Regions from separate parts of the Cellulosilyticum sp. I15G10I2 genome, predicted to be linked through region 2. Evidence: a T-box and tRNA genes for the amino acid it is inferred to sense, from the RefSeq annotation. Region 2 holds a T-box; the other holds one or more tRNA genes.
The links. The T-box of region 2 lies ahead of thrS (threonine--tRNA ligase). A T-box ahead of a tRNA ligase gene usually reads a tRNA of that ligase, here a tRNA-Thr.
Positions count from the first base shown of each region.

Region 1: it encodes a tRNA-Thr, which carries the amino acid that the T-box ahead of thrS (threonine--tRNA ligase) is inferred to sense. The anticodon was not compared.

Region 1 is NZ_FMMP01000016.1:190,562-197,018, reverse strand. Features, by position in the region: tRNA gene BN3326_RS16275 (tRNA-Asn) at 118-189, shown strand; tRNA gene BN3326_RS16270 (tRNA-Glu) at 222-293, shown strand; tRNA gene BN3326_RS16265 (tRNA-Thr) at 533-605, shown strand; tRNA gene BN3326_RS16260 (tRNA-Ile) at 613-686, shown strand; tRNA gene BN3326_RS16255 (tRNA-Asp) at 713-786, shown strand; tRNA gene BN3326_RS16250 (tRNA-Val) at 835-907, shown strand; tRNA gene BN3326_RS16245 (tRNA-Leu) at 914-999, shown strand; tRNA gene BN3326_RS16240 (tRNA-Arg) at 1,037-1,110, shown strand; tRNA gene BN3326_RS16235 (tRNA-Arg) at 1,159-1,232, shown strand; tRNA gene BN3326_RS16230 (tRNA-Thr) at 1,470-1,542, shown strand; tRNA gene BN3326_RS16225 (tRNA-Ile) at 1,549-1,622, shown strand; gene BN3326_RS16220 (CPBP family intramembrane glutamic endopeptidase) at 1,740-2,423, shown strand; gene BN3326_RS16215 (DUF6062 family protein) at 2,503-3,267, opposite strand; gene BN3326_RS16210 (DNA-3-methyladenine glycosylase family protein) at 3,541-4,416, shown strand; gene BN3326_RS16205 (co-chaperone GroES) at 4,629-4,913, shown strand; gene groL (chaperonin GroEL) at 4,935-6,457, shown strand, end outside.
Region 2 is NZ_FMMP01000022.1:12,978-19,434, forward strand. Features, by position in the region: gene hslO (Hsp33 family molecular chaperone HslO) at 1-610, shown strand, start outside; gene ytxC (sporulation protein YtxC) at 729-1,574, shown strand; T-box leader at 1,630-1,835, shown strand; gene thrS (threonine--tRNA ligase) at 2,010-3,980, shown strand; gene infC (translation initiation factor IF-3) at 4,309-4,800, shown strand; gene rpmI (50S ribosomal protein L35) at 4,848-5,051, shown strand; gene rplT (50S ribosomal protein L20) at 5,078-5,434, shown strand; gene BN3326_RS18350 (hypothetical protein) at 5,585-5,848, opposite strand; gene BN3326_RS18355 (GntR family transcriptional regulator) at 6,119-6,457, shown strand, end outside.

The sequences.
Region 1 (6,457 bases), on a different contig from region 2:
GTGTTTAGTTTTGTGAGTACAAACAATATAGTGCGTTGTTCACAGCAAACTACGTTGTCAAACGCTATTAAAAAGATGTTGACATGCGTCACGACTTTTGATATACTACTCATGCATTCCTCGATAGCTCAGCGGCAGAGCATTCGGCTGTTAACCGAAGGGTCGTAGGTTCGAACCCTACTCGGGGAGTTTAAAGTCTCATGATTAACTTGAGACTGTTAGGCCCATTGGTCAAGCGGTCAAGACACCGCCCTTTCACGGCGGTAACAGGAGTTCGATTCTCCTATGGGTCATTAGCTTAATAAAGCTATAAAAATCAAGTATTAGCAACTTAATATGCCGACGTGGCTCAATTCATGCGAAGACCGCACTTTGGTCTGAGAGGCAGAGATACTCTGTCAAGTGAGACACATCAAGTATATGACAACTTAATACGCCGACGTGGCTCAATTCATGCGAAGACCGGACTTTGGTCTGAGAGGCAGAGATACTCTGTCAAGTGAGACACATCAAGTATATGACAACTTAATACGCCGACGTGGCTCAATTGGCAGAGCAGCTGACTTGTAATCAGCAGGTTATCGGTTCGAGTCCGATCGTCGGCTTAGATATGGACCCTTAGCTCAGTTGGTTAGAGCATCCGGCTCATAACCGGACGGTCCTGGGTTCGAGTCCCCGAGGGTCCATCTAAAATTATTAAGTCAAAATGTTTGGCCCAGTGGTACAGTTGGTTAGCACGCCGCCCTGTCACGGCGGAGGTCGAGGGTTCGAGTCCCTTCTGGGTCGTTAGTGAATAAATAATATTTAACTATTAGGTCTATTCACTGCAAATATGGTCGCTTAGCTCAGCTGGGAGAGCATCTGCCTTACAAGCAGAGGGTCATAGGTTCGAGCCCTATAGCGACCATGATATGCCCGAGTGGCGGAACTGGCAGACGCACAGGACTTAAAATCCTGCGGGACTTACCTCCCGTACCGGTTCGATTCCGGTCTCGGGCATATTTTTTTTGCTTTTTAAAAGCATAATATTTTTAATGTGCGCATAGCTCAGCTGGATAGAGCGTCTGACTACGGATCAGAAGGCCGAGGGTTCGAATCCTTTTGCGCACGTTTTTTCAATTTTATATAAATATTAAATTTAATATATGTTAATACTATGTGCGCATAGCTCAGCTGGATAGAGCGTCTGACTACGGATCAGAAGGCCGAGGGTTCGAATCCTTTTGCGCACGTTTTTTATTGCTTTAAAGTTAATATGTATATAAAACTAAATATGCCGACGTGGCTCAATTCATGCGAAGACCGTACTTTGGTCGAGAGGCAGAGGTACTCTGCCAAGTGAGACACATCAAGTATATGATAAACTAAATACGCCGACGTGGCTCAATTCATGCGAAGACCGTACTTTGGTCGAGAGGCAGAGGTACTCTGCCAAGTGAGACACATCAAGTATATGATAAACTAAATACGCCGACGTGGCTCAATTGGCAGAGCAGCTGACTTGTAATCAGCAGGTTATCGGTTCGAGTCCGATCGTCGGCTTAATATGGACCCTTAGCTCAGTTGGTTAGAGCATCCGGCTCATAACCGGACGGTCCTGGGTTCGAGTCCCCGAGGGTCCATTTATAAAGAACGTTTCTAAAACTATAAAATTAAGCATAAAAACAAGCTATACTATTAAGCTCAATAGTATAGCTTGTTTTAGAATTTAAAATTATTAGGAGAAGATGGTGAAAAGTATGAAGGGAAATACAATAAGAATATGTTTAATAGCTTGTGTAGCATGTATAGGCGGCAGTATGGTTTATAGTTTACAGCAATATATAACGATGAATTACGTGGTGGCTGCAACAGTTAAAATAGTTTTCTTTAGTGCATTGCCTATTGCGTACTGTACATTAGTAGAACATGTGCCTATAGAAGAAGTCCTCTTTCTTAAAGGGGATATAAAGAAGATTAAAACAGCTGTAATGTTAGGAATAGGCGTGGTAGCAGTGATACTTACAACATACGTTATTATGAAAGCCTATATAGACCTAGATTTAATTGCTAGTGAGCTAATGGCAACATCAAGCATTAATGCCAGAACTTTTCCATTTATTGCAGTGTATATTATTTTTGGCAACTCTTTTCTTGAAGAGTATTTCTTTAGGGGATTTATCTTTTTATCACTGTATAATAAAGGATATGAAAAGTTTGCTTATATTTTTTCTGCGCTGCTTTTTTCAGTATATCATGTAGCCATATTTAAAACTTGGTTTAGTATGCCTATTATGGCTCTTATACTTATAGGACTATTCGGTGGAGGGCTTATTTTTAATTATTTAGATACTAAAACAAATAGCATTCTTAATTCATGGACAGTGCATATATTCGCAGATATAGCTATTATTTTAATTGGTATTAAGATGTTTTATCTATAGCAGATAAGTCTCACTCATATTATAGCAGAGCATAAAGTAAGGCACACTAATCTAGTATGCCTTACTTTTATTATAGCGTCTATTTTTCTTTAAAAGGTGGATCTTGTACATAAATACCGGCAAGCTTTTGAATACCGCGAGGGATAGCGTCTTTAGATGTTTTCCAGTCAGCGTTACTATTTTTATAGTCATATTTATCTATAAACCAAGAAATATCCTTTTCTATTCTTTTTAGATTTTCTTCCATCATGTTAAATAAAATGGGATAAAAGACTTCTTTTTCTTTATTTGAAAATTTTATATCAGAAAGTGTTAATATATCTCCAAAATGAGAAATGCAAAACCCTTTACAATTCATAAAGAGTTGTTTGAAATCTTCGCTATGCGTTAGAAGGTGAAAAAAGGTATCCATATATCTTTTAAAGTTTTTATCAATAGAATCACATACATAACAACTTTTATTTTGATCTTTGATCCAATCACTAAGAGCACTATTGGAAGGTTCTTCTAAAGATCTTGTCTTTTTAAACTTGGACAAGAAGCCAGAATGAGAGGGGGCATAAGTAGCTATTTTTTTCTTCAAACCTTTTTGGAGCTGCACGTAGTGGGTGTGTAGCATAAGTGCCATGCCAAGACGATTGCCATACTCATACATTTTTTTATAATGTTCTTTGCAAAACCCCATATGATCTGTTTTTTCTCTAATATCATCTTCCATATAAGCACAGCCTAGTATAAAAGAAAGGGTATCTTGCTCTAGTTTGCGCTTTATAAAGCAAAAAGGACATTCATCTTCTGCTTTAAAAGCATCTGTTAAAGGAATAGTATAAATCGTATCTTTCATATAAAACTCCCTTCTGCTTATTTTATATTATAGATTCCACATTTTAAACTTTAACTTATTAACGATGTTATTTAATGTGAAATTATTCAGAGAAACAAGATTATAGTAATGAATAAACTCAGGTTTATAGGTTGTTTCTCTATATATTATAACATATTAAGAGTATAAAATATAAAAATTTTCACATTATAACTTTTAAGGCTATCAAATAAAGCAGGGAGTAGGTATAATAAAAATAATATCAAAGAAGTCAAGTGAAAAGGGCGTGTAAACATGAAAAATGTTGTAATGCTGGAGAATGTAGACTATTTTGACATAAGGCAGATCTTGGAAAGCGGACAAGTATTTCGATTTGAAAAAATATCAGACAGTAGTTATTTATTAAATGCAAAAAATAAGATTATCAAAATAATCCAGCAGGAAGACAGTAACAGCGTACTTGTGCACAATACTAATCTTGGTGAACTAGAAGAAATATGGAGTAGATATTTAGACATTACTACAGACTATAAAGATATTGTACAAAAGCTTTCTCAAAAGGATGACTATATGTCACAAGCTATAGCGTTTGGCAGTGGGATAAGAATTCTTAAACAAGACCCTTGGGAGATGCTTATATCTTTTATCTTGTCTCAAAATAAAGCCATTCCGCACATTAAACAATGCATAAGAAATATAGCACAGCAATTTGGCTTACCTATCGATGAATATGATGAATATGGTAAAGCTTATTATACCTTTCCTACACCTGAACAGCTATCTCATGCAAAAGAAGAAGATTTAAGAGCATGTAAGGTTGGTTTTAGAGCACCCTATATTTTAGATGCTTGCCAAAAAGTCTTAAATGGAGAACTTATTTTAAATGACCTTTATCTTCTCTCAGCAGAAGAAGCTAAAGAAAAACTTATGCAAGTAAAAGGTGTAGGCCCTAAGATTGCAGATTGTATATTATTATTCGCTTATTCAAAAACAGAGGTTTTTCCTACAGATGTATGGATTAAAAGAGTAATAGAAGGGATATACTTTAAAGGCAAAGATGTAAATTTATCTGAAATACAAAGCTTTGCAAAAGAGTACTTTGGAGACTTAGCAGGCTATGCACAGCAGTATTTATTTTTTTATGGAAGAGAAAATAATCTTTTTAAATAATAAAATAAAAACGAGTGAAAAAGGCTAAAAACAAAAGAAAATAAAAGAAATTTAATCAAAAGTGATTAAAAAATATTAAAATCGTAAAAAATTACATTTGCATAAATGTAATTTATACCATAATATTATAAATATGATTAGCACTCTATCAAAGTGAGTGCTAACAAAACCACAAAAATTATTTATAACTATATAAAAGGAGGTCTTTCTTAATGAATTTAAAACCATTAGCAGATCGAGTTGTTATCAAACACCTTGAAGCTGAAGAAAAAACAAAATCAGGCATTATCTTAACAGGTACTGCAAAAGAAAAACCACAAGAAGCTGTTGTAGTAGCAGTAGGACCTGGTGGCATTGTAGATGGTGAAAAGGTAGAAATGCAAGTTAAAGTTGGAGATAAAGTGATTTACTCTAAATATGCAGGTACAGATGTAACAGTAGATAAAGAAGAATACGTTATCGTTAAGCAAGGCGATATTTTAGCAATTGTAGAATAATTAAAGGGAGGCAATATAAAAATGGCAAAGCAAATTCGTTTTGGAATAGAAGCTAGAAAATCACTTCAATCAGGAGTAGATCAATTAGCAGATGCAGTAAAAGTAACTTTAGGACCAAAAGGTCGTAATGTTGTATTAGATAAATCATATGGTATACCTCTTATTACAAATGATGGAGTATCTATAGCAAAAGAAATAGAACTCGAAGATCCATTTGAAAATATCGGTGCACAACTTGTAAAAGAAGTTGCAACAAAAACAAATGACGTAGCAGGAGACGGTACAACAACAGCGACAGTACTTGCTCAAGCTATGATCACAGAAGGGCTTAAAAATGTTGCAGCAGGTGCAAATCCAATTATTATTCGTCGTGGTATGCAAGCAGCAACTCTTGTAGCAGTTGATGCTATTAAAGGCATGAGTAAACCTGTAGACAGTAAAAATCATATCGCAAGAGTAGCTGCTATTTCAGCAGGTGATGATGAAGTAGGAAATCTCATTGCTGATGCTATGGAGAAAGTATCTAATGATGGTGTAATCACTGTAGAAGAATCAAAAACAATGATTACTGAGTTAGATGTCGTAGAAGGTATGCAATTTGACAGAGGTTATTTATCTGCTTATATGGTAACAGATACAGAGAAAATGGAAGCTGTTATGGAAAATCCATATATTTTAATTACAGATAAAAAAATCACTAATATTCAAGAAATTTTACCAGTCCTTGAGCAAATTGTTCAAACAGGCGCACGTCTTCTCATTATTGCAGAAGATGTAGAAGGTGAAGCTTTATCTACATTAGTAGTTAATAAACTACGTGGTACATTTAACTGTGTGGCTGTTAAAGCACCAGGCTTTGGAGATAGAAGAAAAGAAATGCTTCAAGATATTGCAACACTTACAGGTGGAACAGTAATATCAGAAGAAGTAGGTCTAGACCTTAAAGAAGCTACGGTAGAACACTTAGGCCGTGCAGCAAGCATCAAAGTAAACAAAGAAAACACAGTTATTATAGATGGTGCTGGAGATAAAGAAGATATCAAAAACAGAGTATCTTTAATTCGTCGTCAAATAGAAGAAACAACATCAGATTTCGATAGAGAAAAACTTCAAGAAAGACTTGCGAAACTTGCAGGTGGTGTGGCAGTGATCAAAGTTGGGGCTGCTACAGAAACTGAAATGAAAGAAAGAAAACTTCGTATAGAGGATGCGCTTGCAGCAACCCGTGCAGCAGTAGAAGAAGGTATTATTGCTGGTGGTGGAAGCACCTATATTCATATTATTAAAGAAGTTGAAAAACTTATTGCTGATAAATCAGGAGACGAAAAAACAGGAGTACGTATCATCTTAAAAGCACTAGAGTCTCCACTTCGTCAAATCGTATCTAATGCAGGTCTTGAACCAGCAGTTATTATCAATAAAGTTAAAGAACTTCAAAAAGGAATGGGCTTTAATGCACTTACAGAAGACTATGTAGATATGATCGAAGGCGGCATTATTGACCCAACTAAAGTTGTAAGAAGTGCTCTTCAAAACGCTACATC
Region 2 (6,457 bases):
AAAAGGCTATCCTTATCAATCACAAGTAGACATCCCCAATAAGCCGGATGGTAAATTAGATGTCAGTGGAGCAATAGGCAATGCGATGATGACAGTCATTAAAGACCTTGGACTAAAAGAGCCTTATACAGGACAAGTTGCCATGCTCTCAGGAGAAATAGCAGAAGACTTTACTTTTTATTTTGCAGTTTCAGAGCAAACAAACTCTTTGGTGATCTTAGGGGTGTTAGTAGATGTCGATTACAGTATCAAGCAATCGGGAGGGATTATTATACAAGTGCTCCCAGATGCAAAGGATGAAGCGATTACTGAACTTGAAAATAATTTAAAAAACTTCACTTCTCTCACGACTTATTTAGATGCAGGAGAAACGATAGAAGAAATTATAAAGCGGCTTTTAGAAGATATAGAGATCATGGAAAAAACAGAAGTAGACTTTAAATGCGACTGTTCAAAATACCGTATGGAACGGGGACTGATCAGTATAGGCAGACAAGAACTCGAGGAAATAGCAAGTGAAGAAGAGAACATTGAGATTGTATGTCACTTTTGCAATCAAAAGTATGATTTTTCAAAAGATGAAATAGAAAAAATAATTGAAGCTTTGTAAAATAAAAAAATCCTAGCAGTATGATAGAATTAATTGATAAGACAATGAAAGCTGACAAGTTAAAAGTTATATAATGATTAGAGAACTACATTCAGAGGTATATAGCATGTGTCGATGTGTGTTCTATACAACTAAATATAAGCATAAGCTACTCGAAAAAATTAAAGAACTTGAAGACCAAGATGAAATCATAAATACCTGTGAAATTACCCAAGATGGAGAGATATGCAGGCTGAATTATTCTATAAAGCCATTTGAAATAGATACGATAGAAACTTTTGCCCAGGTTATATGTGATATTGTTCAAACAGAAGGTATTATACAAGTTACAAAAGATTTTTTGATGCAAAGAAAAGATCTTTTACCGACAGACAAAAAAGAAATAAAAAGAAAATTTGTGACTAATAATTATTTAGCAGTGCAAGAAGGTTTTTCTGCACTTACTTATTATTTAGTTTACATGCCTTTATTAGAGGCTTTAAAAGAAAATCAGGAAATAAATATAGACGGCTGGCTTCGGTTTAGGACGTATAGGTATAAAGTTATTTTGGCAGATATTTTAGAGCAGTTTGTTGAAGACTATCTATTGAAAAAGGATATTATCAAGTTTATAAAGATGGTAAAAGAAATGAGTCCGTTAAATAACCCTTTGGAAGATGTTATTCATTTAATTTATAAAAAAAATGGGGAGATGAGTCTTCATAATGAATATATGGAAGAAGTAACAGAGTTATATACGAAGGCGTATTGTGAAGAACTGCTAGGAGAAAGTAGTTTCAACAAAGAAGATCTTATTATGAATATATTAATTACCATATGTCCCAGAAGAATTATTGTACACCAGAGACAAAGAGCAAAGTATCCGCAGTTTATTAAAACTTTGGAGGGGATATTCGGTATTAATATGAGATATTGCAAAGGCTGCGAGAATTGTACAGATAATGCCAGTACGATTAAGTCATAAACATATTGACATCTAGAAGCGGATTGATTACAATAAATACATTAAAATGAATAGATTTAAAACGATGAAAAGAACAGTAGCTTATTTAACTTTTTCAGAGAGAAGATGCATTGGTGTGAGCATTTTTAAAGACTATAAGTGAAGACCATCTTGGAGTGATAACAATCCGTTAACAACGTTATAGTTAAGTAGAATGAGTGGTTTCTAAGTAGATGAAACAATGAGGGTGGAACCGCGGGAATAGAGTCTCCCGTCCCTTTTTAAATATATTTATATTTAAAAAGGGACGGGAGTTTTTTGTATGCCAAAGTAAGTAAGAATCTGCTTAGAGGGATTTTGTTTTTCTTTGCATATTAGCGTCACCTAGGACAATTGATTGTAGCTATCAATATAAAAAATAAAAAATAACATAAGCACTATGAGAGGAGAAATAATATGATAAAAGTAGCATTGAAAGATGGATCGATTAAAGAGTATCAAGAAGGCATAAGTGTACTTGAAGTAGCTGAAGACTTAAGTGCGGGACTTGCAAGAGTTGCCTGTTCAGGGGTTGTAAATGGAGAGGTAGTAGATCTTAGAACAGTTTTAAATGAAAACTGTGATTTAGAAATCCTAACTTTTAATGATGCACAGGGCAAAAGAACATTTCGTCATACAGCGTCTCACATTTTAGCACAAGCGGTAAAAAGACTTTACCCATCAGCTAAACTTGCAATAGGGCCAGCTATAGAAGATGGTTTTTACTATGATTTTGATTTTAACAGAGCCTTTGTAGAAGAAGACTTTACTAAAATTGAAGCTGAAATGAAAAAGATCGTTAAGGAAAAGTTACCTATAGAAAAATTTGAACTTCCAAAAGATGAAGCGATTAAACTCATGGAAGCTGCAGAGGAAACTTATAAAGTAGAGCTCATTAATGACCTTCCAGAAGGAGAGATCATTACTTTTTATAAACAAGGTGAGTTTATCGATCTATGTGCGGGACCACACCTTATGAGTACAAAGCCTGTAGAGGCTTTCAAAATTCTTAGTTCAGCAGGTGCTTACTGGAAAGGCAATGAGAAGAATAAAATGCTTGCACGTATTTATGCAACAGCATTTACTAAAAAAGCTGATCTTGCGGCACATCTTGAAAAATTAGAAGAGGCTAAAAAACGTGATCACAATAAGCTCGGCCGCGAACTTAAACTCTTTACAACGGATGATAAAATTGGTCAAGGCCTTCCACTTCTTATGCCAAAAGGCGCTAGAATCATTCAAACCCTGCAAAGATGGATTGAAGATGAAGAAGAAAAAAGAGGCTATGTGATTACAAAAACACCGTTTATGGCAAAAAGCGATCTTTATAAAGCATCAGGCCACTGGGATCATTATAGAGAGGGTATGTTTGTACTGGGGGATGAAGAAAAAGATAAAGAAGTTATGGCCCTGCGTCCTATGACTTGTCCGTTCCAGTTTACCATTTATAACTCAGAACAGCACAGCTATAGAGATTTGCCGATTCGTTATGGTGAAACTTCTACCTTATTTAGAAATGAATCTTCAGGAGAAATGCACGGGCTTATTCGTGTAAGACAGTTTACTATATCAGAAGGCCATCTTGTTTGTACGCCGGAACAACTCGAAGAAGAATTTAAAGGTGTTATAGAGCTTATTAACTATGTTATGAAGACAATTGGTATTGAAGAGGATATTAGCTATAGATTTTCTAAATGGGATCCTAATAATACAGAGAAGTATATTGATGATCCAGCTGCTTGGGAAAAAACAGAAAATATTATGAGAAATATTTTAGACCATCTGGCCATTGATTATACAGAAGCAGAAGGAGAAGCTGCGTTCTATGGTCCAAAACTTGATATACAGTTTAAAAATGTTCATGGTAAAGAAGATACTATGATCACAGTTCAAATAGATTTTGCACTTGGCGAGCGTCTAGGAATGACTTATGTTGATAAAGATGGTAATAAACAGCATCCTTTCATTATTCACCGTACGTCAATTGGATGCTATGAAAGAACACTGGCTATGCTTATTGAAAAATATGCAGGATGTTTCCCAACATGGCTTGCGCCTATGCAGGTGAAAGTTCTTCCTATTTCCGATAAATATGCTGACTATGCACAGGAAGTGGTAGATACACTTAAAGCTAAAGGTATAAAAGTAGCAGCAGACTATCGTACAGAAAAGATTGGATACAAGATTAGAGAAGCGCGGATGGAAAGAGTGCCTTATATCCTAGTAGTAGGAGCCGATGAGATGGAAAACAAGAAGGTCTCAGTAAGAAGCAGACAAAAAGGCGATGAAGGTGCACATGCACTTACAGACTTTGCAGAGCGTGTTGAAAAAGAAATCAAAGAAAAATATAATTATATACTAGATATGCAGGTACAAGAAGAAAAATAATAGTTTAGATAAGGGTTGACAGCCTATCTATTCTATGATAATATTTTATGTGTTGTAAACAAAACAAGTAGAAGCTATTTCTTCTCACCTTGCAGCGACAGTGCTCGTAAGGTCATACTAATAACATGTAAATTAAATAACATGTGACATAACGTTTTTTAGTATGAATTATAAGAAGTGGATAGTTTCGGCTATCCACTTTATTTGTATATAAAAATATCAGATAATGAGAAATGGCTATTATTACGAGCGTCACACCCATACGCTTAAGGGTGATTATAATTATACAGGCAAATATTTTTAGGAGGTGCCCATTATTAACGAATCAATGATTAATGAACAAATTCGTGACAAAGAAGTGAGACTCATAGGAGCAGAAGGCGAGCAAATCGGTATTGTTCCACTTAAAGAGGCGCAACGACTTGCTAGTGAAAAAAGTTTAGATCTTGTAAAAATTGCACCACAGGCAAAACCACCTGTTTGCAAAATTATGGATTATGGTAAATTTAAGTTTGATGCAGCTAAGAAAGAAAAAGAAGCGCGCAAAAAACAAAAAACTGTTAGTTTAAAAGAAGTTAGACTTTCTGCAAGTATTGAAAAACACGATTTTGAAACGAAGATGAGAAATGCAGAGAAATTCCTCAAAGCAGGAGATAAAGTTAAAATTTCAGTTGTATTTCGTGGGCGTGAGATGATGCATACTCAAAAAGGCTATACAATATTAGAACAAGCCCTAGTATTGTTAGAAGAAATTGGAGTAGCAGAACAAAAACCTAAATTTGAAGGTAGAAGCATGATTATCGTGGTAGCACCAAAATAGTTACCTTTTGATAAAATAAATATTAATATATAAAGGAGGACTTCATAATGGCTAACGCTAAATTAAAAACAAATAGAGCAGCGGCAAAACGCTTTAAATTAACAGGTTCAGGTAAACTTAAAAGATCAAAAGCATATACAAGTCATATTTTGACTAAAAAATCTCCAAAAACAAAACGTAACCTAAGACATCCAGGACTCGTTGATAAAACAAATGAAAAACAAATGAAAAGATTATTACCACACTTATAAAAAGAAAGCGTTAGGAGGTTAAAGTCATGGCAAGAGTTAAAGGTGGAATATCCACTAAAAAAAGACGTAATAGAGTATTAAAGTTAGCTAAAGGATATAGAGGCGCAAAATCAACACAATTTAGAACAGCAAAACAAGCTGTTATGAAGTCATTAAGTTATTCATATGTAGGCAGAAAATTAAGAAAACGTGAATTTAGAACACTATGGATTGCGCGTATCAATGCAGCAGCTAGAATTAACGGGTTATCATATAGCCGCTTTATGAATGGATTAAAAAATGCATGCGTAAACATCAACAGAAAAATGTTAGCGGATCTTGCAATTAGCGATCCTAAAGCATTTACACAATTAGTTGAAACTGCAAAATCTAATTTAAAATAAAATTTATATTTAACAGTCCCTGACAATGTGCACACGCATTGTCAGGGACTGTTTTTATGAAATAGGAAAGTTCGTTTTGCTTGCAAGGGACCAAACTTTACTATTTCACAAGCGCGTGCGTTTTTTGCACGCTTTCTTGTTAGAGCAAATTTATTTGAGATATAAAAAAGCAAGAATAACCACTAAAGAACAAATACAAAGAACAAGGGATGTAATGAGAGAGCCAAATTTTTTAGTATAAAAATGGATGCCTAAGAAGATTAAACTTAGAAAAAGTAAATAAACAGAAATGTAGTTAGCAACAGGCAAAAAAAAGTTAATCAAAATAAAGAGAAAGAAAGCAATAAAACTTAATAGTAAAATGCGATATATTTGATGATAGTTTAAAGCATTGCTTTTATTTTTTCTTCCCATACTGGTATCCTCCTAAGATTATTCAAAACTATATATTATAAATTATGACAAGCTGCTATAAATATTCTTAAATTATATAAATTTAAGCACTTATAGAGTTATTGACAAATAAAAAAAGCAGGTGTATAGTTTAAGTGTAATATATGTTATAGTACACCTGTAACGCATAGAACACTTGGCGTAACACTTGTTTGTGCTAGATAGTGTATATTTTATACAGTAAAATCGATGCAGGTATAAATAAAGTCATTTGAGAGTGAGGTGAAAAGCATGTTTCCTATTGATGTAAGAGATGTCAGGCCTATTTATGAACAGATTATAGATAATGTCAAAGAGCAAGTGATAAAAGGGATTTTGAAACCTGGGGATCAAATTCCTTCAGTAAGGCAGTTAGCGGGTATGCTTACTGTAAACGTCAATACTGTAACAAAAGCTTATCAGCAATTAGAAAGGCAAAGAATTATAGAGACGATAAGGGGAAAAGGCACTTTTGTAGCAGATATTCACATTAAAGCAGTTGACCAAGAAGAGTTGCAAGATATCAGAAAAATTCTAAAGAGTAGCTGCATGCAGCTACATTATATGGGGTTTAGCAAACAAGATATGCAA